DNA from 4 places in the Bradyrhizobium sp. 604_D8_N2_3 genome. Region 2 is predicted to be linked to each of the others. Evidence: predicted binding sites of a transcription regulator. Region 2 holds the regulator's gene; each other region holds the start of a gene.
What was found. Region 2 encodes LexA, which represses DNA repair genes until DNA is damaged. Its sites were predicted from a motif close to TGTTCNNNNTGTGTTCNG; they were not measured.

Region 1 (5,567 bases), 2.8 Mb from region 2:
GAGTTGCTGCATCACGACGACATCGAGATCGTGACGACGGATACCGGCGCCGGCGCGCTCTCGACACTGCGCGAGGCACCCTGCGATTGCGTGGTGCTCGACCTGCGGCTGCCCGACATGAGCGGCTTCGAGGTGCTGGACCAGATCCGCAACGACGAGGCGCTGTCGAACGTTCCGGTGGTGGTCTTCACCGGCCGCGAGCTCTCGGCGGAGGAAGATGCGGAACTCCACACCATGGCGCGCAGCATCGTGGTCAAGGGCGTGGAATCGCCGGAGCGCCTGCTCGACGAGACCGCCTTGTTCCTGCATCGCGTCATCACGGAACTGCCGGTCGAGAAGCAGCGCATGCTGGAGAAGCTGAACAGTTCCGACGAAGACCTGATCGGCAAGACCGCCCTGCTCGTCGACGACGACGCCCGCAACATCTTCGCGCTGTCGAGCGTCTTGGAACGTCGGGGCATGAAGGTGCTGACGGCCACGACCGGCCGCGAGGCGGTAACGCTGGTCGAATCCAATCCGGAGATCGCCATCGTGCTGATGGACATCATGATGCCGCAGATGGATGGCTATCAGACCATCGGCGTCATTCGCGAAAATCCGGCCTTCGCCCGCCTTCCGATCATCGCGCTGACAGCCAAGGCGATGAAGGGCGACCGTGAGAAATGCCTGGAAGCCGGTGCGTCCGACTACCTCGCCAAACCCGTCAACACCGATCAATTGCTGCTTGCAATCCGCATGTGGCTGCACCGCTGAGTTTGGATCCGCGAATGGACCACGAAAAGGTCAACATCCTCCTCGTCGACGACCAGCCGGCCAAGCTGCTCGCCTACGAGGTGATCCTGAAGGAACTCGGCGAGAACCTCGTGATCGCATCATCGGGCCGCGAGGCGCTGGAGGTGCTGCTCAAGACCGAGATCGCGGTGATCCTGGTCGACGTCTGCATGCCCGAGCTCGACGGATTCGAGCTGGCCGCGATGATCCGCGAGCATCCGCGCTTCCAGAAGACCGCGATGATCTTCATCTCGGCCATTCAGGTCAGCGATATCGACCGCTTACGCGGCTACGAGATGGGTGCCGTCGACTACGTCCCGGTGCCGGTCGTGCCGGAGGTGCTGCGCGCCAAGATCAAGGTGTTCGCCGAACTCTACCGCAAGACACGCGAGCTCGAACGGCTGAACCAGGAGCTCGAAGACCGCGTTCGCGCACGCACGGCCGAGCTGGAGAATTCCACCGCAAAGCTGCGCGAGAGCGAAGAGCGGCGCAGCATGGCGATCGCCGCCGGCAAGATGGGATCGTGGGACTGGGACTGGGTCAACGGCGACTGGATGTGGGACGAAGGCCAGTACCGCATCTTCGGCGTGACGCCGGAGACCTTCAACGTCACCTCAGCCAACATCCAGGCGCTGCTGCACCCTGATGACGTCGACCAGTTCGGCCAGGCGATTGCCGCGTTCAACACCGGCGCGCACGCCTATGAAGGCGAGTTTCGCGTCAGCCGGCCCGATGGCGAGGTGCGCTGGTGCGTCGGCACGGCAGCCGCGACGGTGGACCAGGGCGGCCGCGTGGTGCGCGTGAGCGGCGTCACCGTGGACATCACCGAACGCAAACGCGCGGAAGAGAGACAAAACCTGCTGGCGCGCGAGGTGGATCATCGAGCCAAGAACGCGCTGGCGCTGGCGCAATCGATCGTGCGCCTCACCCGCGCCGACGAGGTCAAGGCTTACGTCAACGCCGTCGAGGGGCGCATCAACGCGCTGGCGCGCGTGCACACGATCCTGTCGCTGTCGAGCTGGCAGGGCGCCGAACTCTCAAGGCTGATCGACGAGGAGCTCGCGCCCTACTCGCTCGGCGGCCAGATCAAGCTGGCCGGTCCGGAAGTTCAGCTGGCGCCGGCGACAGCGCAGACGCTGGCGCTGGCGCTGCATGAGCTTTTCACCAACTCGGCGAAATATGGCGCGCTCTCGACGCGGTCTGGGCGGCTTGCGATCGGCTGGCAGGTCGAGGACGACCACCTCACACTGACCTGGGACGAAACCGGCGGTCCGCTGGTGAGGACGCCGAAATCCCGTGGCTTCGGCACGCGGAGCCTGCTTGCCAGTGTGGAATCGCAACTCGGCGGACAGGCGGAATTCAACTGGCGTGCCGAAGGCCTGTTGTGCCGCCTTGAGGTGCCGCTGACGCGGAAGACCGTAGCGCCGCCGGCCGCGAGCAAGTTCGACGTGGCTCCGTCCGAACCCCTTCAGCGGGCCTCAGGCTAGCGCGTTTGCGAGCGAAGTGGGCTCCGGTTCGCGCGTAAAGATAGGAATCTGGAGCTTCGGCCCTGATTCACTCAGAACCGATCATGATCTAGCGCGTCGCGGCGACCCTCATGCTCTGCATCGCCTGCGGTTCGTCAGCGACACGTCCTTCCAGCCAGGCTTCCGTTTGCGAAAGCTCGCGCAGCGCCCGCGCGTAACGGCGGGCTGCGCTCCGCTCGGCGCCGCGCGGCAGCCTGCGCGCCTTGCGCAGCATGTCCGCAGCCGCGTTGCGATAGGCCAGCGAGCGATAGAGAAAGACGACCTTACCCATATCGAATGTTCCCGTGTTGATGGCATTCATCCTCGCAAGACCGCCATGAACGTCGGATGAAGCGGGGAATGACAAAATCGTCATGACAATGGAACCCGCAATCGTCGCATGCGTTTTATGCCACACCGCGAGGCGGTTCCATGCGCGGGAAAAAGTCGCCGAGCCTCATCTCTCCGACCGGCGTCATCAAGCTGATGACGCATGCGATGATGGGCGCAGCCCTCGGCCTTGTCTTCTGTCTCGCCCTCGTCCTGTTCAATCCGGCCGTCGCAAATTTGTTGAACCACGGCGGACATTCGGCCGGCATGGTCTTCATCATCACACTGGTGACGACGTTCGCGATCGGCGCAACGCTCACGGGCCTCGTGTTCATCCTCGCCGAGGACAAGGAATTTTGAAGCGCGCGTGACGCGCACCGGGCGATTTCGTTCGGAACTCCTGCAGCAAATGGCGGTTGGCTGCCTGCGTCAATTCAACTCAGGGAGTTCCCGCGCATGAAAACCACCAAGCTCGCTCTTACCGTGATGTTGGCAACCGGCCTCGCCGCCGCTCCGTTCGCCGTGCAGGCCAAGTCGCATAAGGCCAAGCATGGATCCGCTATGTCCTCGTCGCAGACCACGGGTGCCAACACCAAGTCCTCCAAGGGCGCTGATCCCTCCGGTCAAGGTGGTTCTGGCCCCGGCTCCGACCAAGGCGGCACCATGACGAACAACAAGGGCGGCATGAGCAACACCAAGTGAGCTCCGGCCGACAATCAAAGGCCTCGCGGCGACGCGGGGCCTTTCGCTTTGGAGCTGGAGTTTGGAGCTAGATTGGGAATCCTTCCAGCGTCGCATCGCTAAAGCGGCCGTCCCGTGGCATTCGCCTTCACGAGATGCTCCAGCCGTGCACGTTTGCGTGCGATCAGGAGCTGCGCTGCGGCATCGTCGAGACCCTCGCGCTGCAATTGCCGGATGGCGGAGCCGAGTTCGAGAATTTCGGCGCGCAGTTTTAGAATCCGGTACGTGTCCGGGTCTTCTTCCACCGCACGCTCCCAAAATTCTCAGCGGCGCGCGATCACGCGCAGCGGACTACCGGATGTCGTTGCAGGACGAAGGCGGACCCGCTCGCGGACGTCAGGCAAGACATCGCCGCCACCGGCCGCCTTCCATTCGCCGATCAGCAGGTTGATTTTCCGGCGCAGATCCATCTGCGCCAGGGCCTTTTCTGTGCAGTCGCGGTCGCGATCGACGAGGTCGCGCACAGACACCTCGATGTCGGCCATCTCGAGCCTCAAGGCGCTGATTTTGCGTCGAATTTCATTAATTCTGTTGTCCATGGCTTGTTAGAACAAAATAAGAACATATAGTCAAGTGACGATTTGAGAACGGAGAGGCCAGATGCAGGTTCAGGGTAAATACGACGCCAGGGTTTTCCTCACGGAGCAGATGACGAGAGCGCAGGGGCTGAGGCTGAAGCGTCTGAGCGAGGAAGCCTATCAGCCCACTCAATACGATCGGGCTCTGTCCTCCACTGAGGCTGCGCGCCGCATTCGAGCGCTGGAAGACGAGATCGAGTTGGCGAACTCCTTCTGAGGAACGCGGCCAGCGCATTTGGAACGTAGGGTCAGTGATGCGGTTCTTTCCCGGGCCAAGGGAGAGAGTTGATGGCACGCAAGGCAAAGAAACGCCGCTACTCACGCAGCGCCAGCAGTGATGTCGAGCGCGAGATGCGCGGTTATAAGAAGGGCACCGCGAAAAGCGGCCCCGGCGGTCGTGGCGGACGCGTGAAGAGTCGCAAGCAGGCGATCGCAATCGGCCTGTCGGAAGCGCGCGCGAAGGGCAAGAAAGTCCCGAAGAAGGCGTCGAAGCGGAAAACGTCCAAGAAGAAGACAGCCAAGAAGACGGCCAGGAAGACGACCAAGACAACGAAGAAGACCTCGAAGCGCAAATCCAGCAAGCGGTAACGCCCACCCGCGTCAGATCATGCTGCCCGGCATGAAGCAGCGGATCGAAATCCCGAACGCAGTCTTCACCGGCCATACCATGGTGTGGCCAGCCCGGTTTGGCTCGGTGATGACGGCCTCATCAGGCACATCCACCCACTGCCCGTCGAGCCGCACGCGATAGTGCCCATCGTGCGATTCCCAATCGGGGTCGGATACAGCAAAGCCATCTGCATCCGAGCAGCAGGGCCCAAGATGGCTGCGCAAGCTGTCGAACCAGGGTTTCAGGGGCGAGTTGGCGTAGCGGCCATCGTCGCGCCCCAGGGCGCTTCCGGTCGTCAGGACAAGCGGCGCCACAAGCAGCGCACACCTCAGCGAGAGCTTCAATCGATCCATGTCGGCACCGATCAAATGCGAACCACCGGTTCCACAAGAAGGCCGGGCGTTCGAAGTTCCACTCCTGCAATTCGCCTGGGCGTCTTCATTGACGCCAAAGCCCAACACGTGATTCCGAACTGTGACGAGCGAACGCGGCTTTTTCGGACGAACCCGTCATCAACGCTGCCGTTAACGAGAATGTTATCGGCACCTGTGGGAATCTTCCAGACGCGCACGAAAAAGGCGGCCCGCAGGCCGCCTTTTGAGTTTGCCGCGGGAAGCGCGAGGCTTAGGCCAGCGGCACCGCGACGAACCGCGTCGCTTCCTGGCTCTTCACCTGCAACAGCACGCTGTTCTTGCCGGACGATTTGGCCTGCGCCAGCTCGGAGCGGACGTCACCGACATTGGCAACGGCCTTGCCACCGACATTGAGAATGACGTCGCCGGTCTGGATGCCGCGCTGCGCGGCGGGTCCCTGCGGATCGACCTCGGTCACGACCACGCCCTTTTGGCCCGCGCCCTGGACGTCGCCTGCCGGCGCCAGGCTGAGACCGAGGCGCGGCGTGCCGGTGTTCGGCTGCGCCTTGCCCTCGCCGGCCTTGGCCTGCCGCTCGTTCGGCAACTCGCCGAGGGCGAGTGTCACCGTCTTGCTCGCGCCTTTGTGGAAGACGTCGAGCTTCACGGACGTGCCCGGCGC
Region 2 (5,567 bases):
ACCGTGAAGATGATCAAGGACAAGTTCAAGATCCCGCTCATCCTGAAGGGCATCGCCACCGCCGAGGACGCCCGGATCGCGGTCGATCACGGCGTGGAGTGGATCTACGTCTCCAACCATGGCGGCCGCCAGCTCGATCACGGCCGCGGTGCCATGCATGTGCTGCCCGAGATCGCCGAGGCCGTGAAGGGACGCGCCAAGATCATGGTCGACGGCGGCTTCTGCCGCGGCACCGACATCGTCAAGGCGATCGCGGCGGGCGCGGACATGGTCGGCATCGGCCGGCTGCAATGCTGGGCATTGGCCGCGGCCGGCGAGGCCGGCGTGAGGCGAATGCTGGAGCTGCTCGAGGACGAGGTGCTGCGCTGCCTCGGCCTCTTGGGCGCCACCTCGTTCGCCGAGGTCGACAAGTCCTGCCTGCACCAGGCGACCGCAACGAATGCGCCGAGCGTGTTCAGCGCGTTCCCGCTGTTCGACCACGACCCCTATCGATATTGAGTGAAAGGATGCAATGAGCTCGCTCTCTCCCGGCAGCGCGGACGCGCTCCTGTTCGATCTCGGGCGCGTCGTGCTCGACATCGATTTCTCCAAGGCGATCGCCTGCTGGGCGGGACATGCCGGCTGCAAGCCGGAAGCCATCGTCGCGCGCTACGTGCGGGACAGCGAAGCCTACCGGCTGCACGAGGTCGGCAAGATCAGCGACGAGGCCTATTTCGACTCGCTGCGCGTCTCGCTCGGGATCGGCATCTCGGACGCGCAGTTCCTGGAGGGCTGGAACGCGATCTTCGCCGGCGAGATGCCCGACATCGCCGAGCTGCTGCCGCGTGCGGCACAGCAGTTGCCGCTCTACGCCTTCTCCAACACCAATCGGCCGCATGTCGACCACTTCTCGAAGGAATATGCCGGCCTGCTCGGCCATTTCCGCGAGCTGTATCTGTCGTCCAGCATCGGCCTGCGCAAACCGGATGTGGAGGCCTTCGACCATGTCGTGGCCGCGATCGGCGTGCCGGTGAACCGCATCGTGTTCTTCGACGATCTTGCCGAGAACATCGAAGGAGCGCGGTCGCGCGGCCTGACCACGGTCCACGTGACCTCGCCCCGCGACGTCGGGAACGCCCTCAAGGCGCTCGGAATCTGATCTCTGGCCGGCAAGCCGACGGGCCGCGAATGGAACTATTTTGCCCGGGGGCGAGGAACCAAGTCCCTTTGTGCATTTTTATACAGAGTTCCCGGAACGATTGCCCCTCTCAGGACTCATGAGTCCGTTGGGAATTCTACATCGGGCTTATCGTCGTGTTGGGCAAAACCTACCTCACCAAGCAGGCCTCTCTGCTGATGAAATTCGCCAGAACCACCTCGGATTCTGACCTTTCCGCAAAACTGATCAGCAAGGCCGCCGACCTGAAATCCCAGGCCGACCCGCTGCCTGACAAGGATCAGGGCCCCGCAGCGCCGGACGTCAGTCCGTACAAGCAGCCGGGGGGCTGACCGATGCTGGCCGTGGCTCTCGTCCTTCTCGTCCTCGCCATGGCCATCCTCGTACCGGTCTGTCTCGCCTTCTGGATCATGCCGCGGCGGACTTGATGCTCACCCTTCATCGCAGAGCGGATGACGCAGGATAAATCATCCTGCGCGGCCACTGTTTTGCCTCTGCGCCTGCACTCGGCTAGAACTCTCGCCGCCGATTTGCCCGAACGGGCCCAGCAGGAGTTTTCACCCGTGGCCCTGATGCCGGTTTCCGACGCGCTCGCTGCGGTGCTGGCGGGCGCAGAGCCGCTGCCTGAAGAGATGATCGCGCTCGACGCGGCCTTCCACCGCGTGCTGGCGCGCGACGTCGCGGCGCGGCGCACGCAGCCGCCGCAGGCGATGTCGGCAATGGACGGCTATGCGGTGCGCGCGGTCGATGCGGCGCAGATCGACTCCCAGCTCACCCTGATCGGCGAGGTCGCGGCGGGCCGACCGTTTGCGGGATCGGTCGGCGCCGGCGAGGCCGTGCGTATCTTCACCGGCGGTGTCGTTCCCGATGGCGCTGATGCGGTCGTGATCCAGGAGGACACGATCGCGGACGGCAAGCGCATCACCATCAAGGAAGCCGCCGTAACGGGGCGGCACATCCGCCCCGCCGGCGTCGACTTCTCGGAAGGCGACGTGCTGCTGCGCAAAGGGGCCCGGCTCACCGAGCGCGACCTCGCGCTCGCCGCCGGCATGAATTACCCGCAACTGCCGGTCCGGCGACGCCCGAAGGTCGCGATCCTCGCCACCGGCGACGAGCTGGTGATTCCGGGTACGACGCCGGGTCACGGCCAGATCGTCTATTCCAACGGTTATGCCCTGCACGCGCTCGCCCGCAGCGAGGGCGCCGATACCATCGACCTCGGGGTTGCCGCCGACACGCTGGAGGCCACCACGGCCGGCATCGGCCGCGCGCGGGAGAGCGGCGCGGACATCCTGATCACGACCGGCGGCGCGTCGGTCGGGGACCACGATCTGGTCCAGCAGGCGCTGAGGGACGAAGGTATCTCGATGGCGTTCTGGAAGATCGCGATGCGGCCGGGCAAGCCGATGATGAACGGGCGGCTCGGCGCGATGCGTGTGATCGGCCTGCCCGGCAATCCCGTGTCATCTTACGTTTGCGGCTTCCTGTTCATGGTGCCGTTGATTCGCGCGCTTTCGGGCCGTTCGATGATTCATCACCGCCGCGAACGCGCGGTGCTCGGCCGCGATGTCGGCGCCAATGACCAGCGCGAGGATTACCTGCGCGCACGCCTCGAGCTGCGCGACGACGGCACGCTCGTCGCCCTTCCGGTCAATCACCAGGATTCCTCGCTGCTTGCGAATCTTGCTGCGGCACAGGCACTTCTCGTGCGCGCGCCATTCGCGCCGAAGGCCGAAGCCGGCACGCCTTGCGAGGTCTTGCGGCTGCCCGTGTGATCGCTTCGTTCGCGTGCGTTCCGCGAACTTTGTCGCGTTCACGGTAAATTAAGCAGTTGCGGAACATGTATCGAACATATAGTGTCCGTTCATGATTTGTTTCGAGAATGTAGCGGCTTACTGCTGAATTCAGCGTCTCGGAATCGAACGACATCAACCGGGGGATTTTGGTCGAGATGTTAACGCGCAAACAATACGAGCTCCTGCGGTTCATCAGCGAACGGCTGAAGGAAAGCGGCGTGCCGCCCTCCTTCGATGAGATGAAGGACGCGCTCGACCTGCGCTCGAAATCAGGCATCCATCGCCTGATCACCGCGCTCGAGGAGCGCGGCTTCATCCGGCGCCTGCCCAACCGGGCCCGCGCCATCGAGGTGATCAAGCTGCCCGAGCTTCAGGCCGCCGCCGGCAGCCGCCGCGGCTTCACACCGAGCGTCATCGAAGGCAATCTCGGCAAGGTCCGCACGACTTCGAGCCCGCCGGCGGACGAGGGCGAGCGCCCCGTCGCGGTCCCCGTGATGGGCCGCATCGCGGCCGGCACGCCGATCGAGGCCTTGCAGACCCGCAGCCACACCATCAGCGTACCGCCTGACATGCTCGGCTCGGGCGAACATTACGCGCTCGAAGTGCGCGGCGATTCCATGGTCGAGGCCGGCATTCTCGACGGCGACATGGCGCTGATCCAGCGCAACGAGAGCGCCGATACCGGCGATATCGTGGTGGCGCTGATCGACGACGAGGAGGCGACGCTCAAGCGCTTCCGCCGCCGCGGCGCCTCGATCGCGCTCGAGCCCGCCAACGCCGCCTATGAGGTCCGCATCCTCCCGCCCAACCGGGTGAAGATCCAGGGCAAGCTGATCGGGCTGTACCGGAAGTATTGATACCGGACGTGCCGGTATCGGTTATTGGGCGCCCCGCGCTCTTTCGATCGGCATCGCTGATCCGAGATTGGAGCGGACGATTGTCCGCTTCCGCTGGATAGTCTTTCTGGTTTCGCGCAGATTATCCGGCCCCTCCTCCGACGGTAAATCCTCGGCACGCCGCACGAAGCAGCCCTGCTTCGCGGCCTTCAGGTTCGAGGAGAAGTCATGCGCCGGATCGTTCCGAGCAAAATTGCTGTGGCGCTGATCGCAGCATCAGCGTCGCAAGCCTTGGCCGTGCAAGCCTTGGCCGTGCAAGCCTTGGCCGCGCAATCGCGGCCCCGTGTCCGCAAGGACACCGCCGTAAGCGAGCAAGTCCGCAAGGCCGTCGACCAACCGTCGCGGCCGGGCTGGCAATATTCCGGCTGGTCGGCGCCTGCGGGGCGCTGACACGCGCCCGCAGAATGCAAAGGGGCGGGCTTTGTTCCTGGTGGATTCGGGAAAGTTAATGTGATTGCGGCCTGCGGCGGCGAGCCGTAGATTTGCCTACAACCCGGCAGAACGTTTGGTATTTCCACTCTGATAGAGGCCTGCGCCTCGATTAAGAGACGTGGGTCGCTATCCCTGCATGAGGAGCACCCGATGTGTGACTACAGCCTGCATGCCGTCGCGTCGCGTCCCGCCGAAGTCGGCGAGACGATCGTCACGACAACCTTCCGCGGCACCTCGACGCGCGGCTTTGCCTCCGCGGCCGATCCGACCGTCGCGGTCTGCCTGCTCCCGGGGACGGAGCTCGCCTTCGCCGACAACGTCCGCTACGACAATCGCTGGATCTGGACGCGCACCGTCAATTCGCGCGTCGGCAAGTTCGGCAAGATCGATCCGCACATTCCCGATCGCCATCATGATGCGATCGAATTCCCCGACGGCAAATCCGTGCTGGTGACGCAGCTGGTCGAAGGCCAGCGTGCGACCGTGCTGCAGCTACCGGTGACCCAGCCGCTCGGCGAGCGCGAGCACAAGCCGCAGACCATCACCGACAGCCGGACAACCATCACCCGCCTGCCGATCGGCTGATGCAGCCATTCCCGGCCGGCAGGTCGGGCCAGGATTGAAATCGCCATCGCCGGCCGAGGCCGGCGAGATGGTGTCGTTTGTGTCCCGCGAAACTCCATCGGGCGGACCAAGCCGTGGCGTCTCCACCGCACGAAGTTTGCGCTGTCCTGCCTGAATTTTGAACGTCCGTTCCGCAGCCAAATGGCCGATGCTTGGTGCGGCTTGAGACGGCGGGCACGTTCGATGAAGACCTTCATTCGCGTCGTTGAACTCTGGGTGCCTGACCGCACGCGCATGCGGCTGGAATTCGGCGGCGGCCTCTACGGCGAAGGGTTGTCCGCGTTTAGGGACGTGAGCGAGGGTCTGCATTTCGGATATGACGAGGGGCTTCCCGGCAAGGCCTGGACCAGCGGCCACCCCGTGATCCTCACCAGATTCACCGATTCCTATTTCAGGCGGACCGATCAGGCCATCGCCGCCGGGCTGACCTGCGGCGTTGCGGTGCCGGTGTTTTCAGGCGAATTCCTGCAAGCCGTCATGGTGCTGTTCTGCGGCGACGATGAGGCCCATGTCGGCGCGATCGAGCTCTGGCACAACGATGCCGAAACCTCCCACGAGATGGCGCTCGTCGACGGCTATTACGGCACCGCCGACATGTTCGAATTCAACTCCCGCCATACCAGATTTCCGCGCGGCTTCGGCCTGCCCGGCCGCATCTGGAAA
Region 3 (5,567 bases), 860 kb from region 2:
CGCGATCCGCGGCTATCATGCCGCGCGCGGCGAGACGCACCGAAAAATCTGCCTGATCCCCTCCTCCGCCCACGGCACCAACCCGGCTTCGGCCGCGATGGTCGGCATGGACGTGGTGGTGGTCGCCTGCGAGAAGAACGGCGACGTCGACGTCAATGATCTCCGCGCCAAGGCCGAGAAGCACTCGAAAGATCTCGCCGCGGTGATGATCACCTATCCCTCGACGCACGGCGTGTTCGAGGAGCACATTCGCGAGATCTGCGACATCGTCCACGACCATGGCGGCCAGGTGTATCTGGACGGCGCCAACCTCAACGCGCAGGTCGGCCTGTCCCGGCCCGGCGATTACGGCGCCGACGTCAGCCATCTCAACCTGCACAAGACCTTCTGCATCCCGCATGGCGGCGGCGGCCCCGGCATGGGCCCGATCGGCGTGAAGGCGCATCTCGCGCCGTTCCTGCCCGGTCATCCGGCGACGCAAGCCGAAGCACCGGTCGGCCCGGTCTCGGCCGCGCCGTTCGGCTCGGCGTCGATCCTGACCATCTCCTACATCTACATTCTGATGATGGGCGGTGACGGCCTGAAGCGCGCCACCGAGATCGCGATCCTCAACGCCAACTACATTGCCGCGCGCCTCGATGCGCACTTCCCGGTGCTCTACAAGAACGCGAAGGGCCGCGTCGCACATGAGTGCATCGTCGACCCGCGCGCGCTGAAGACGACGTCGGGCGTCACCGTGGACGACATCGCAAAACGCCTGATCGACTACGGCTTCCATGCCCCCACCATGAGTTTTCCGGTGCCGGGCACGCTGATGATCGAGCCGACCGAATCGGAATCGAAGGCGGAGCTGGATCGTTTCTGCGACGCCATGATCGCGATCCGGAAGGAGATTGCCGAGGTCGAGGCCGGCCGCTTCAAGATCGAGGCTTCGCCTTTGCGCCACGCCCCGCACACCGTGCACGACATCGCGGATGATGCTTGGAATCGCGCCTACACCCGCGCCGAGGGCTGCTTCCCCGTGGGCACCTCGCGCACCGACAAATATTGGTGCCCGGTCGGCCGCGTCGACAACGTCTACGGCGACCGCAACCTGGTGTGCTCGTGCCCGCCGGTCAGCGATTACGCGGAAGCGGCGGAGTAAGGGATCGTAGCTTCGTAGGGTGGGCAAAGCGACTTGTCCGCCGTAGCTCGAAGAGCGAAGGCGGAAGCGTGCCCACCACCTTTGTGCGCGTTGGAATATGGTGGGCACGGCGCTTACGCGCCTTTGCCCACCCTACGGCCCCGAACGCGTATCTAGGGTGCAACCAGCGAACAGTTCTTTCGGTCCCACCGCCAAAGCCGTTCGTTGGTGAGAAGCGTACCACCCCACCAGCGTCGAATCGGGTTTTGACGGCGGAAATCCTCCCGGCCTTCAAGGACCGCTTCCCCAAATTCGGTGAGCGATAGCCGGCTTCGGCGAAAGGCGGCGTTGCGGCCTCGCGCATCGTGCGGGGCCAGCGTCGCGAGTTTCGGATCGAGACCCGTGATCACCGGCATTGGGCCGGACCCAAGCCCTTCGAGCAGCGGGCCCAATTCCCATTGATCGAACACGCGCGTTTGCAGCGGACCGTCCGGTTGAAACAGCTCCTTGGTACGGTTGTGCCCCCGCGCAATCAGGTCGAGAAGCCGCGCTTCCGTCGTACCTAGTCCGGTGATTGGTGATGGCAGTTCTGCCAGCAATTGTTCCATCGCAGGCTTCAGGAAGGGCAGCCTGGGGAAATCCCTGCCGAGCAATCCGAAACAGAGCTCCGGCGTTGGCGCCCGGTAGGCTTCCCAGGCCATGTTGGCGATCTCGAAGTCGCAGTCCGCGACCTCCAATTCCCGCACCATACGATCGCGAAGCTCTGTGCCGTCCGCTCCGCGCAGATCGAAATTGACACGTCGCAATCTCAGACGATCGGTGATCGATGGATGGGACCGCAAATAATCGAGGATCCAGATCAGTTGCAACTGACTATTGGGCTCAGGGTCGAACCACAGCTCGATGAGATCGACGCCATAGGTCTCGCAAAACCAAATCAGGCCTGTCTCCTTGTGCGCTAGACCGGTCTGAGGCAACCGGCCAACAAGATCGGACCAACGCACCTCTGGATCGCCTCTGACATAGCCTCCCGTCAGGTATTGCTCGAGGTGATGCGAGGTAGGCAGTGGCCCCGAAACGAAGCGAAAGATAAACGGGACGACCATGTCGGCACGATTTGCGTAGGTGAGACCCACGCCGGACGAACTGGTCAGGATCACGCGTTTCATCGCGAACGCCCCCAAAACGAAACGGGCACTGACGACGTCGGCAACTCAACGTCTTCAGCGCCCGCTCCTCGCGATAATTTTTCGCGTTAGGTCTTACTCGTCCGCCGGCTCCTCGCCGTCGGCGTCGCGCTCGGGGGTGCCGGCAAGAATCTGCTCGGCAATCAGGCCGGAGTTCTGGCGAATCGAGGTCTCGATCTTGGCGGTGATGTCAGGGTTGGCCTTCAAAAACGCTTTCGAGTTCTCGCGGCCCTGGCCGAGGCGCTGGCTGTCGTAGGAGAACCAGGCGCCGGACTTTTCGACGATGCCGGCCTTGACGCCGAGATCGAGGATCTCGCCCATCTTGGAGACGCCCTCGCCGTACATGATGTCGAATTCGACCTGCTTGAAGGGCGGCGCCAGCTTGTTCTTCACCACCTTGACGCGCGTGGTGTTGCCGACCACTTCGTCGCGCTCCTTGATCGCGCCGATGCGGCGGATGTCGAGACGGACGGAGGCATAGAATTTCAGCGCGTTGCCGCCGGTCGTGGTTTCCGGCGAGCCGTACATCACACCGATCTTCATGCGGATCTGGTTGATGAAGATCACCATGGTGTTGGATTTGTTGATGGAGGCCGTCAGCTTGCGCAGCGCCTGGCTCATCAGACGGGCCTGGAGACCCGGCAGCGCGTCGCCCATCTCGCCCTCGAGCTCGGCCTTCGGCACCAGAGCCGCGACCGAATCGACCACCAGCACGTCCACCGCACCCGAGCGCACCAGTGTGTCGCAGATCTCCAGCGCCTGCTCGCCCGTGTCCGGCTGCGAAATCAGGAGCTCGTCGATGTTGACGCCCAGCTTGCGCGCATAGACCGGGTCGAGCGCGTGCTCGGCGTCGATGAAGGCGCAGATTCCGCCCTTCTTCTGCGCTTCCGCCACCGTGTGCAGCGCCAGCGTGGTCTTGCCCGAGGATTCCGGCCCGTAGATTTCCACGACGCGCCCCTTCGGCAGACCACCGATCCCGAGCGCAATGTCGAGCCCGAGGGAACCCGAGGACACCGCCTCGACATCCATCGACCGGTCGTTCTTGCCGAGCTTCATCACCGAGCCCTTGCCGAACTGGCGCTCGATCTGGGAGAGCGCGGCGGCCAGAGCTTTACTCTTGTCCATGGAAGATCCTTCGACGATACGCAGGGCAGTGTTGGACATTGGGTCGTGCTCCTTATGGCGAGGATTCGCTAGAGGGACAAACGATTGGCGGGGCGGGCCGGCGATAAAAGTAATGTACCCTATTTGTTCCAAGTTCGCAATATGTTCTTTCGCGGATTTTGGTACTGGCCTGTTTCCGGCGACATTGGCCTGGTTTGAAATGACACGTGGCCTGTTTTGTTCTGGGCCAACCATAAGGTGTATTCACGGGCGGAACACGCCGTCATATATTACCGAAATTTCCCGGTTCTGGCACAATCTGCATAGACGCTCGTTCCGATTGAGCGCAGGGTTCCCTCTCAATCGGGGGGTGACACCATGACCGAGCGACTTATTCAGACAGGTATTGTCACCGTAGGCACCGTGAACGCTGGCCTAATCGTCTGGCTGATCCTGATGATTTGAGGCCGCCTCAGTTGGCGGCCTCTTTTCCATCCAGCTTCTCATCGATGTAGGCCCGCGCTCCCTTTGAGGCCGCTCTAGTGGGAGCCATTCCTGCGAAGCGATCTCCTTGCCCGATCCTGGGATAAACAATCCATTCCCATTTTTCTTCGGTGAGTGGCCGGCCATAAAGCCGCCGTCCGGTGCGGTCCTATAGTGGCCCTACTTCGCATCTGCGAGTGGCCGGCATCTAACCGGCGGGTTTTTCTTTGTCCTCGTGCGGCTGCTCGCCACGGTTTTCGGCAGTCTGCTCCGGATCCCCGGGCTTCTTCCCGGCCATGTTCCCAGGATTGAAATGGTACTTGCCGTCCGGATTCTCGCCGGGCTGCTTCTCATTTGGATTTTTATTGTTGTCGTCGGCCATAAGGCTGTTCCTTTAGAGGGAGGAACAACATGCAACAGGGCGGGCAATCCCTTAGTTCCTACCAGTGGCCTACTTTGCAATCCCGAGTGGCCTATTTCGGCAGTACCCGGATGCTGGCCTGGTTTCCGAGCGCGGTGGCCTAGTTTGATTTTCGCGGTGGCCCGATTTGGATTTGAAGAACGGACCGCAAACGAATGTGTTCCGCTAAGCGAACATGAGGTGTAGAGTTCCGTAGAACTTCTGTGCCCCTTGAAAGTTTTAAGCAGAGCGAACTTTGTGACAGGAGGAAGTCATGAAGCGCTTCCGATTCAAACCGGATAGAGTGCTTGGAGAGCGGCTCATCAAGGAAGCCAGACTAGCGCGAGAAAAGGCAGAACAATTGCAGGCGGCCCCAGAGCAAGAGGCTCTTTTGAAGAAGGCCCACGAATCCGATGTCGCCGCCCGCATTGAGGAATGGTTGAAATCATCCGGCTTGCAGCCGCCGAAGTAAGCCCGTCGCGTTGACTCCGCTGGTTCTCGAAACAGCGGGCCAGCGGGCCATGCAAGATCATCTGGTTCAACTTGAGAAGCTGCGGAAGGACGCGGCGGAGTGCGCTCTCATCCGCGACCGACGCCGCTAAGCGCGAACTATTCGACCGCCTCGCAAGTCATCTCACAGTCCTGGCCGACCAAGTTGAAATGGCGATGCTCGAACGGAAGACCGGTTAAGGCCGCCTCAGTTGGCGGCTTCTTTGCCAGCTTCCCGGCGAAGCTTTCGCAAAAGGATTTCGATGTAGCCTTCCAAGTCAGCCACGCTGTCAGCCGACAATCCCTCCGGGAAAAACGCGCAAGCTCGCCATTCATAGAACCACGGAAAAGAAGTGCCCTAATCCGCCTCTGCGCGTGTGAAACGATCTCGTCTCCTGCCCGTATCTATTGGGCTGGGGGATTTCAATGCCCAGTTCGACGCAGCGCCGCCACGCATCCATTTGAGCTTGGTCGCGTTGTGCCGTTGAACCTTCTCGTCATCCATTCGGACTGATCAATATCCGGGATTTTGCTAATCCCTCTCGGGGCTGGAACGCCGCCGCCTGCGCTTCATTTCAAGCGGGCGGCGTTTTCATTTCATTTGTGGCCTGATCTCCACTGAGCGGCGCCGACAGTTTCACACGACTGTCATGGCACGTTCCTAGCATTGTCATGCGACGGGGGTCCGGCGCGCGGCTCTCCGTCCAACCTCGGCCTAGACCACCAGATGGGCGGAGAGCTCGCCGACCTCCTGAACCATGGCGGCACGCCCGGGTTGGTT
Region 4 (5,567 bases), 3.0 Mb from region 2:
GGTCGCCAGACCCGGCACGCGCGCGATCGCCTCGATCGCGAGGTGATAGCGGTCGAGCCCGTTGAGCACGACCATGTCGAACGGCGTCGTCGTGGTGCCTTCCTCGGCAAAGCCGCGCACATGCATTCCGGCATGGTTGGTGCGGTTATAGGTGAGACGGTGGATGAGATAGGGATAGCCGTGATAGGCGAAGACCACGGGCTTGTCTGATGTGAACAGGCTGTCGAAATCGCGGTCGGACAGGCCGTGCGGGTGCTGGTCTTTCGGCTGCAGCGTCATGAGGTCGACGACGTTGACGACGCGGATCTTCAGGTCGGGCAGCGCCTTGCGCAGCAGATCGACGGCGGCGAGCGTCTCCAGTGTCGGCACGTCGCCGGCGCAGGCCATCACGACGTCGGGCTCGCCATCCGCATCCTCCGTGCCGGCCCAGGTCCAGATGCCGATGCCGGCATCGCAATGCGTGGCGGCGTCCTGCATCGATAGCCATTGCGGGGCTGGCTGCTTGCCGGCAACGATCACGTTGATGCGGTCATAGGTGCGCAGGCAGTGATCGGCGATCCACAACAGCGTGTTGGCATCGGGCGGGAAGTAGATGCGGACGATGTCGGCCTTCTTGTTGGCGACGAGATCGACGAAGCCGGGATCCTGATGGCTGAAGCCGTTATGGTCCTGCCGCCAGACATGCGAGGTCAGGAGATAGTTCAGCGAGGCGATCGGTCGCCGCCAGGGCAGATGCCGCGTCACCTTCAGCCATTTGGCGTGCTGGTTGAACATGGAATCGACGATGTGGATGAAGGCCTCGTAGCAGGAGAACAAGCCGTGGCGGCCGGTGAGCAGATAACCCTCGAGCCAGCCCTGGCAGAGATGCTCGCTCAAAACCTCCATCACGCGGCCGTCTTGGGCGAGATGCACGTCGTAAGGCTCCGTCGGCTCCATCCAGACCCGTTCGGTCGCCTCGAACACGGCGTCGAGCCGGTTTGACGCGGTCTCGTCCGGACCCATGATGCGGAAGTTGCGCGCCTCGGCGTTGAGGCGGATGACGTCGCGCAAAAATTTGCCGAGCTCACGCGTCGCTTCGCCGGTGACGCCGCCGGGCTGCGGCACGTCCAACGCAAAACTGCGGAAGTCCGGCAGCTTCAACTCCTTCTTCAACAGGCCGCCATTGGCGTGCGGATTGGCGCCCATGCGCCTGTTACCTTCGGGCGCCAGAGCCTGGAGCTCGGGAATAAGCGCGCCGCTGCCGTCGAACAGCTTCTCGGGCTCGTAGCTGCGCATCCAGTCTTCGAGGATTTTCAGATGCGCCGGGTTCTCGCGACAGCCCGCAACGGGAACCTGATGTGCGCGCCAAAAGCCCTCGACCTTCTTGCCGTCGACCTCCTTCGGGCCGGTCCAGCCCTTCGGGCTGCGCAGCACGATCATCGGCCAGCGCGGCCGCTCGACGCTCTTGCGGCCGTCGCGGGCATGCTGCTGGATCGAGCGGATGCTGGCGAGCGCGACGTCGAGCGCATCCGCCATGGCCTGGTGCATCAATTCGGGATCGTCGCCCTCGACGAACAGCGGCTCGTGGCCGAACCCGCGGAACAGGTCGCGGATCTCCGCGTCGCGCATCCGTCCGAGCACGGACGGGTTCGCGATCTTGTAACCGTTGAGGTGCAGGATCGGCAGCACGGCGCCGTCATGGGCGGGATTCAGGAACTTGTTTGAGTGCCAGGACGCCGCGAGCGGGCCGGTTTCCGCCTCGCCATCGCCGACGACGCAGGCGACGATCAGGTCGGGATTGTCGAATGCGGCGCCATAGGCATGCACCAGCGCGTAGCCGAGCTCGCCGCCTTCGTGGATCGAGCCCGGCGTTTCCGGCGCCGCGTGGCTCGGAATGCCGCCGGGGAAGGAGAACTGCCTGAAAAGTTTTCGCAATCCGTCCGTATCGCGCGCGACGTCAGGATAGATCTCGCTGTAGCTGCCTTCGAGATAGGTGTTGGCCACCATGCCCGGGCCGCCGTGGCCGGGACCGCAGATATAGAGCACGCTGACATCGAGCGCGCGGATGACGCGGTTGAGATGGGCGTAGATGAAGTTCAAACCGGGCGTCGTGCCCCAATGTCCGAGCAAGCGCGGCTTGATGTGCTCCGGCCGCAACGGCTCGCGCAGCAGCGGATTGTCGAGCAGATAGATTTGCCCGACGGAGAGGTAGTTCGCGGCGCGCCAATAGCGATCGAGCAGATCGAGCTCGCTGCTCCCTGAGGCCGATTGTCGTTGATTTGTCATGTTCCTGCTGACTTTCACCCAGCGATCGTCACCAACTTTGTTCCGGTGCGATTGATCCCTGTCCGGCATCGAACAGGATCGCCGCGACCGGTGTGTTGCGTGAGGTCAAAGGACCGCGCCCGAAATTTGGGCGGCTACTGTGCATGGGGTTGTTTTTCAGTTTTTTGTTTGTGTTCTTGATTTGTTCCTTTGGCGTGCTATCTTGGCTTCATGAGTCCAGCATCCTCTCATGCTCTCAAGCACCCGCCGGTCACGGCGCCCTCCGAGCCGGCGGGTGCGGACTCTGATTTTCCCGAACTGGCGGTCGCCATCGACAAACAGCGCAGGCGAGGGCGGGGCGCCCAGTCCAATGCCAGCGGCCGCTTCGAGGCCGAGGCCCGCGTCGCCTTCGACGATGGCTGGCAGAGCCTGGAGGAGCTGCCGCCGTTCAAGACCACCGTTGGCGTCGACACCTCGCGCAAGGTGATCACCCGCAACGAATCCCCCGATATCGGCTTCGACCGCTCGATCAATCCCTATCGCGGCTGCGAGCACGGCTGTGTCTATTGCTTCGCGCGGCCGACGCACGCCTATCTCGGCCTGTCGCCGGGGCTCGACTTCGAGTCAAAGCTGTTTGCCAAGCCCGAGGCGCCTTCGCTGCTCGAGAAGGAGCTGGCCGCGACCGGCTACGAGCCGCGGATGATCGCGATCGGGACCAATACCGATCCGTATCAGCCGATCGAGCGCGAGCGTAAGATCATGCGCGGCATTCTCGAAGTGCTGGAGCGCGCCGGCCATCCGGTCGGCATCGTCACCAAGTCGGCGCTGGTCGTGCGCGACATCGACATTCTCGCGCGGATGGCCAAGCGCAACCTCGCCAAGGTCGCGATCTCGGTCACCTCGCTCGATCCAAAACTCGCGCGGACCATGGAGCCGCGCGCGGCGACGCCGCCGAAGCGGCTGGAGGCGCTGAAGCAGCTCTCGGAGGCCGGCATTCCGACCACCGTGATGGTCGCGCCCGTGATCCCCGCGCTGAACGATTCCGAGATCGAGCGCATTCTCGATGCCGCCGCCCATGCCGGCGTCAAGGAAGCCTCCTATGTGCTGCTGCGGCTGCCGCTGGAGGTGCGTGATCTCTTCCGCGAATGGCTGATGGCCAACTATCCGGACCGCTACCGCCACGTCTTCACCCTGATCCGCGACATGCGCGGCGGCCGCGATTACGACGCGAAATGGGGTGAGCGGATGAAGGGCACCGGACCGATGGCCTGGACCATCGGCCGCCGCTTCGAGATCGCCTGCGACAGGCTTGGGCTGAACAAGCGGCGCTCCAAGCTGACGACGGATCACTTTGCGAGGCCGAAGCGGAACGGCGATCAGCTCAGCCTGTTCTGACCGGGAAGCGAAAGAGGCGTAGCATGAGCCAGGAACTTGCCGCGCCGGTGCCGCGGCTCACCGTCATCACACTGGGTGTGAGCGACATTCGCGCCAGCATCGCCTTCTATGACGCGCTCGGCTTCTCGCGTCGGCTGAAGGGGACCGGCGAGGCCGTCGCCTTCTATGATACCGGTGGTCCGGTGCTGGCCCTGTTTCACTGGGATAAGCTCGCGGCCGATGCCAAGTTGCCGGACAATCCGAGGCCCGCGACCTTCCGCGGCATCACGCTCGCCTGGAACTGCGCCACGCGCGGCGAGGTCGATGCGGTTCTGGCCTTCGCCGTCGGCAAGGGCGCGGCACTGCTGAAAGCGGCGCATGAGACCGACTACGGCGGTTATTCCGGCTATTTCGCCGACCCCGACAGCCATCCCTGGGAGGTCGTGGTCGCGCCGGGCATCGAGGTCGGTGAGGACCGGCGGGTGCATCTGGCAGAGTAGGCGGCTGGTCTGAATAACGGGAATTGTCCGGGGTTCCCGGTTGCGCCGGCCGGGGCGCTTGCGCACGATCCCGGCCATGATTCGGGACAAGTCGACCAGGAAGCCGACCAAAGACGCGCCAGAGAAGGGCGCGTCGAAGAAGAATGCCGCCAAGAAGGCAGCGCTTGCGAAGGCGGCCAAGGGGGCGGCCGGTAGGCAGCGCGCCATCATCGCCGTCGCCTCGCCGAGCTTCCGCCGCGAGCGCGCGCTGATCAAGCGTGGCATCTGGCCGGTTGCCGGCTGCGACGAGGCCGGCCGCGGGCCTCTGGCTGGTCCCGTGGTGGCGGCCGCCGTGATTCTCGATCCCGACCGCATTCCGCGCGGCATTGACGATTCCAAGCGCCTGACGGCCGAGGAACGGGAAAGACTGTTCGACAAGATCTGCGCCACCGCGCAGGTGTCGGTCGCCGTCGCCTCGCGCTCCCGGATCGACCGCGACAACATCCTGCGTGCCTCGCTGTGGGCGTTGAAGCGCGCCGTGGTGGCGCTGCCCGACACGCCGCGTCATGTGTTTGTCGACGGCCGCGATCGGCTCGACACCGCCTGCGACTGCGAGGCCGTGATCGGCGGCGACGGCATCGTCCTGTCGATCGCCGCCGCCTCGATCATCGCCAAGGTAACGCGCGACCGGCTGATGTGCGCGCTGGCGCAGGACTGCCCCGGCTACGGTTTCGAGCAGCACAAGGGCTACGCCGTTCCCGAGCACCTCGACGCGCTCGACCGCCTCGGCCCCACCGTCCACCACCGCAGCTTCTTCGCCCCCGTCGCCGCCGCCCGCGCCAAGCACATGCCCTGGACGGTCGAGCCGGTGCGGGACTTGTTTGCGGTGACCGAGATGGACGTGCAGGTGGAAGCAAGCGTTGAAATTGATGCGCCAGCGGGCCTCTAGGGCAGACGGTCGTTGCCACAACGCGCAGCGCCCTTTATCAAAACAGATGTGAGCGAATAGGGCCGGCTGGACGGGTTGGCTGCATCTTTCGGACGTTGTATGCGGTTTACCTCCCTGGTCATCGAGCTCATTCGCGCCCGGCCGCGGCTGATCGTGTGGATCGCCGTGCTGCTCCAGGCCGCGATGTGGCTGTTCGTGGCGCTGGTGTTCTATCGCAGCCCGCCCGGCACCCTCGCGACCCTGCTCGCCTTCGGGCGCGAGTACCAGGTCGGTACTGATCTGGGCCCGCCGCTCCCGGTCTGGCTCGCCGACATCGCCTATCGCGCCGCCGGCGGCCACATGTTCGGCGTCTATGTCCTCGCCCAGCTCTGCGAGGTCGCGACCTTCATCGCGCTCTATCATCTCTCCCGCGCCGTGGTCGGCTCACAGCAGGCGGTGCTCGCCGTGCTGCTGACCATGACGGTGCTGGCCTTCTCCTCGCCGGCGCTCGACTTTGGCCCGCTGGTGCTGGCGCGGCCGCT

Region 1: AB7245_RS11100 (DUF3072 domain-containing protein) is a predicted target of LexA. The motif match lies at 3,894-3,911, and genes of this name have one in related genera.
Region 3: recA (recombinase RecA) is a predicted target of LexA. The motif match lies at 3,567-3,584, and genes of this name have one in related genera.
Region 4: AB7245_RS10455 (PA0069 family radical SAM protein) is a predicted target of LexA. The motif match lies at 2,437-2,454, and genes of this name have one in related genera.

What each region holds. Positions count from the first base shown of each region.
Region 1 is NZ_JBPWPM010000001.1:2,364,432-2,369,998, reverse strand. Features, by position in the region: gene AB7245_RS11135 (HAMP domain-containing protein) at 1-753, shown strand, start outside; gene AB7245_RS11130 (HWE histidine kinase domain-containing protein) at 768-2,258, shown strand; gene AB7245_RS11125 (hypothetical protein) at 2,347-2,568, opposite strand; gene AB7245_RS11120 (hypothetical protein) at 2,709-2,966, shown strand; gene AB7245_RS11115 (hypothetical protein) at 3,063-3,308, shown strand; gene AB7245_RS11110 (hypothetical protein) at 3,407-3,592, opposite strand; gene AB7245_RS11105 (hypothetical protein) at 3,611-3,832, opposite strand; gene AB7245_RS11100 (DUF3072 domain-containing protein) at 3,948-4,142, shown strand; gene AB7245_RS11095 (DUF6496 domain-containing protein) at 4,214-4,513, shown strand; gene AB7245_RS11090 (hypothetical protein) at 4,526-4,888, opposite strand; gene AB7245_RS11085 (Do family serine endopeptidase) at 5,160-5,567, opposite strand, start outside.
Region 2 is NZ_JBPWPM010000001.1:5,210,912-5,216,478, forward strand. Features, by position in the region: gene AB7245_RS24775 (alpha-hydroxy acid oxidase) at 1-498, shown strand, start outside; gene AB7245_RS24780 (HAD family hydrolase) at 512-1,138, shown strand; gene AB7245_RS24785 (hypothetical protein) at 1,294-1,488, shown strand; gene AB7245_RS24790 (molybdopterin molybdotransferase MoeA) at 1,720-2,931, shown strand; gene lexA (transcriptional repressor LexA) at 3,108-3,809, shown strand; gene AB7245_RS24800 (hypothetical protein) at 4,017-4,238, shown strand; gene AB7245_RS24805 (hypothetical protein) at 4,431-4,865, shown strand; gene AB7245_RS24810 (GAF domain-containing protein) at 5,088-5,567, shown strand, end outside.
Region 3 is NZ_JBPWPM010000001.1:6,067,345-6,072,911, forward strand. Features, by position in the region: gene gcvP (aminomethyl-transferring glycine dehydrogenase) at 1-1,144, shown strand, start outside; gene AB7245_RS29190 (hypothetical protein) at 1,297-2,292, opposite strand; gene recA (recombinase RecA) at 2,386-3,474, opposite strand; gene AB7245_RS29200 (hypothetical protein) at 4,106-4,279, opposite strand; gene AB7245_RS29205 (hypothetical protein) at 4,572-4,769, shown strand.
Region 4 is NZ_JBPWPM010000001.1:2,239,819-2,245,385, forward strand. Features, by position in the region: gene AB7245_RS10450 (phosphoketolase family protein) at 1-2,265, opposite strand, end outside; gene AB7245_RS10455 (PA0069 family radical SAM protein) at 2,476-3,639, shown strand; gene AB7245_RS10460 (VOC family protein) at 3,663-4,118, shown strand; gene AB7245_RS10465 (ribonuclease HII) at 4,195-5,046, shown strand; gene AB7245_RS10470 (glycosyltransferase family 39 protein) at 5,146-5,567, shown strand, end outside.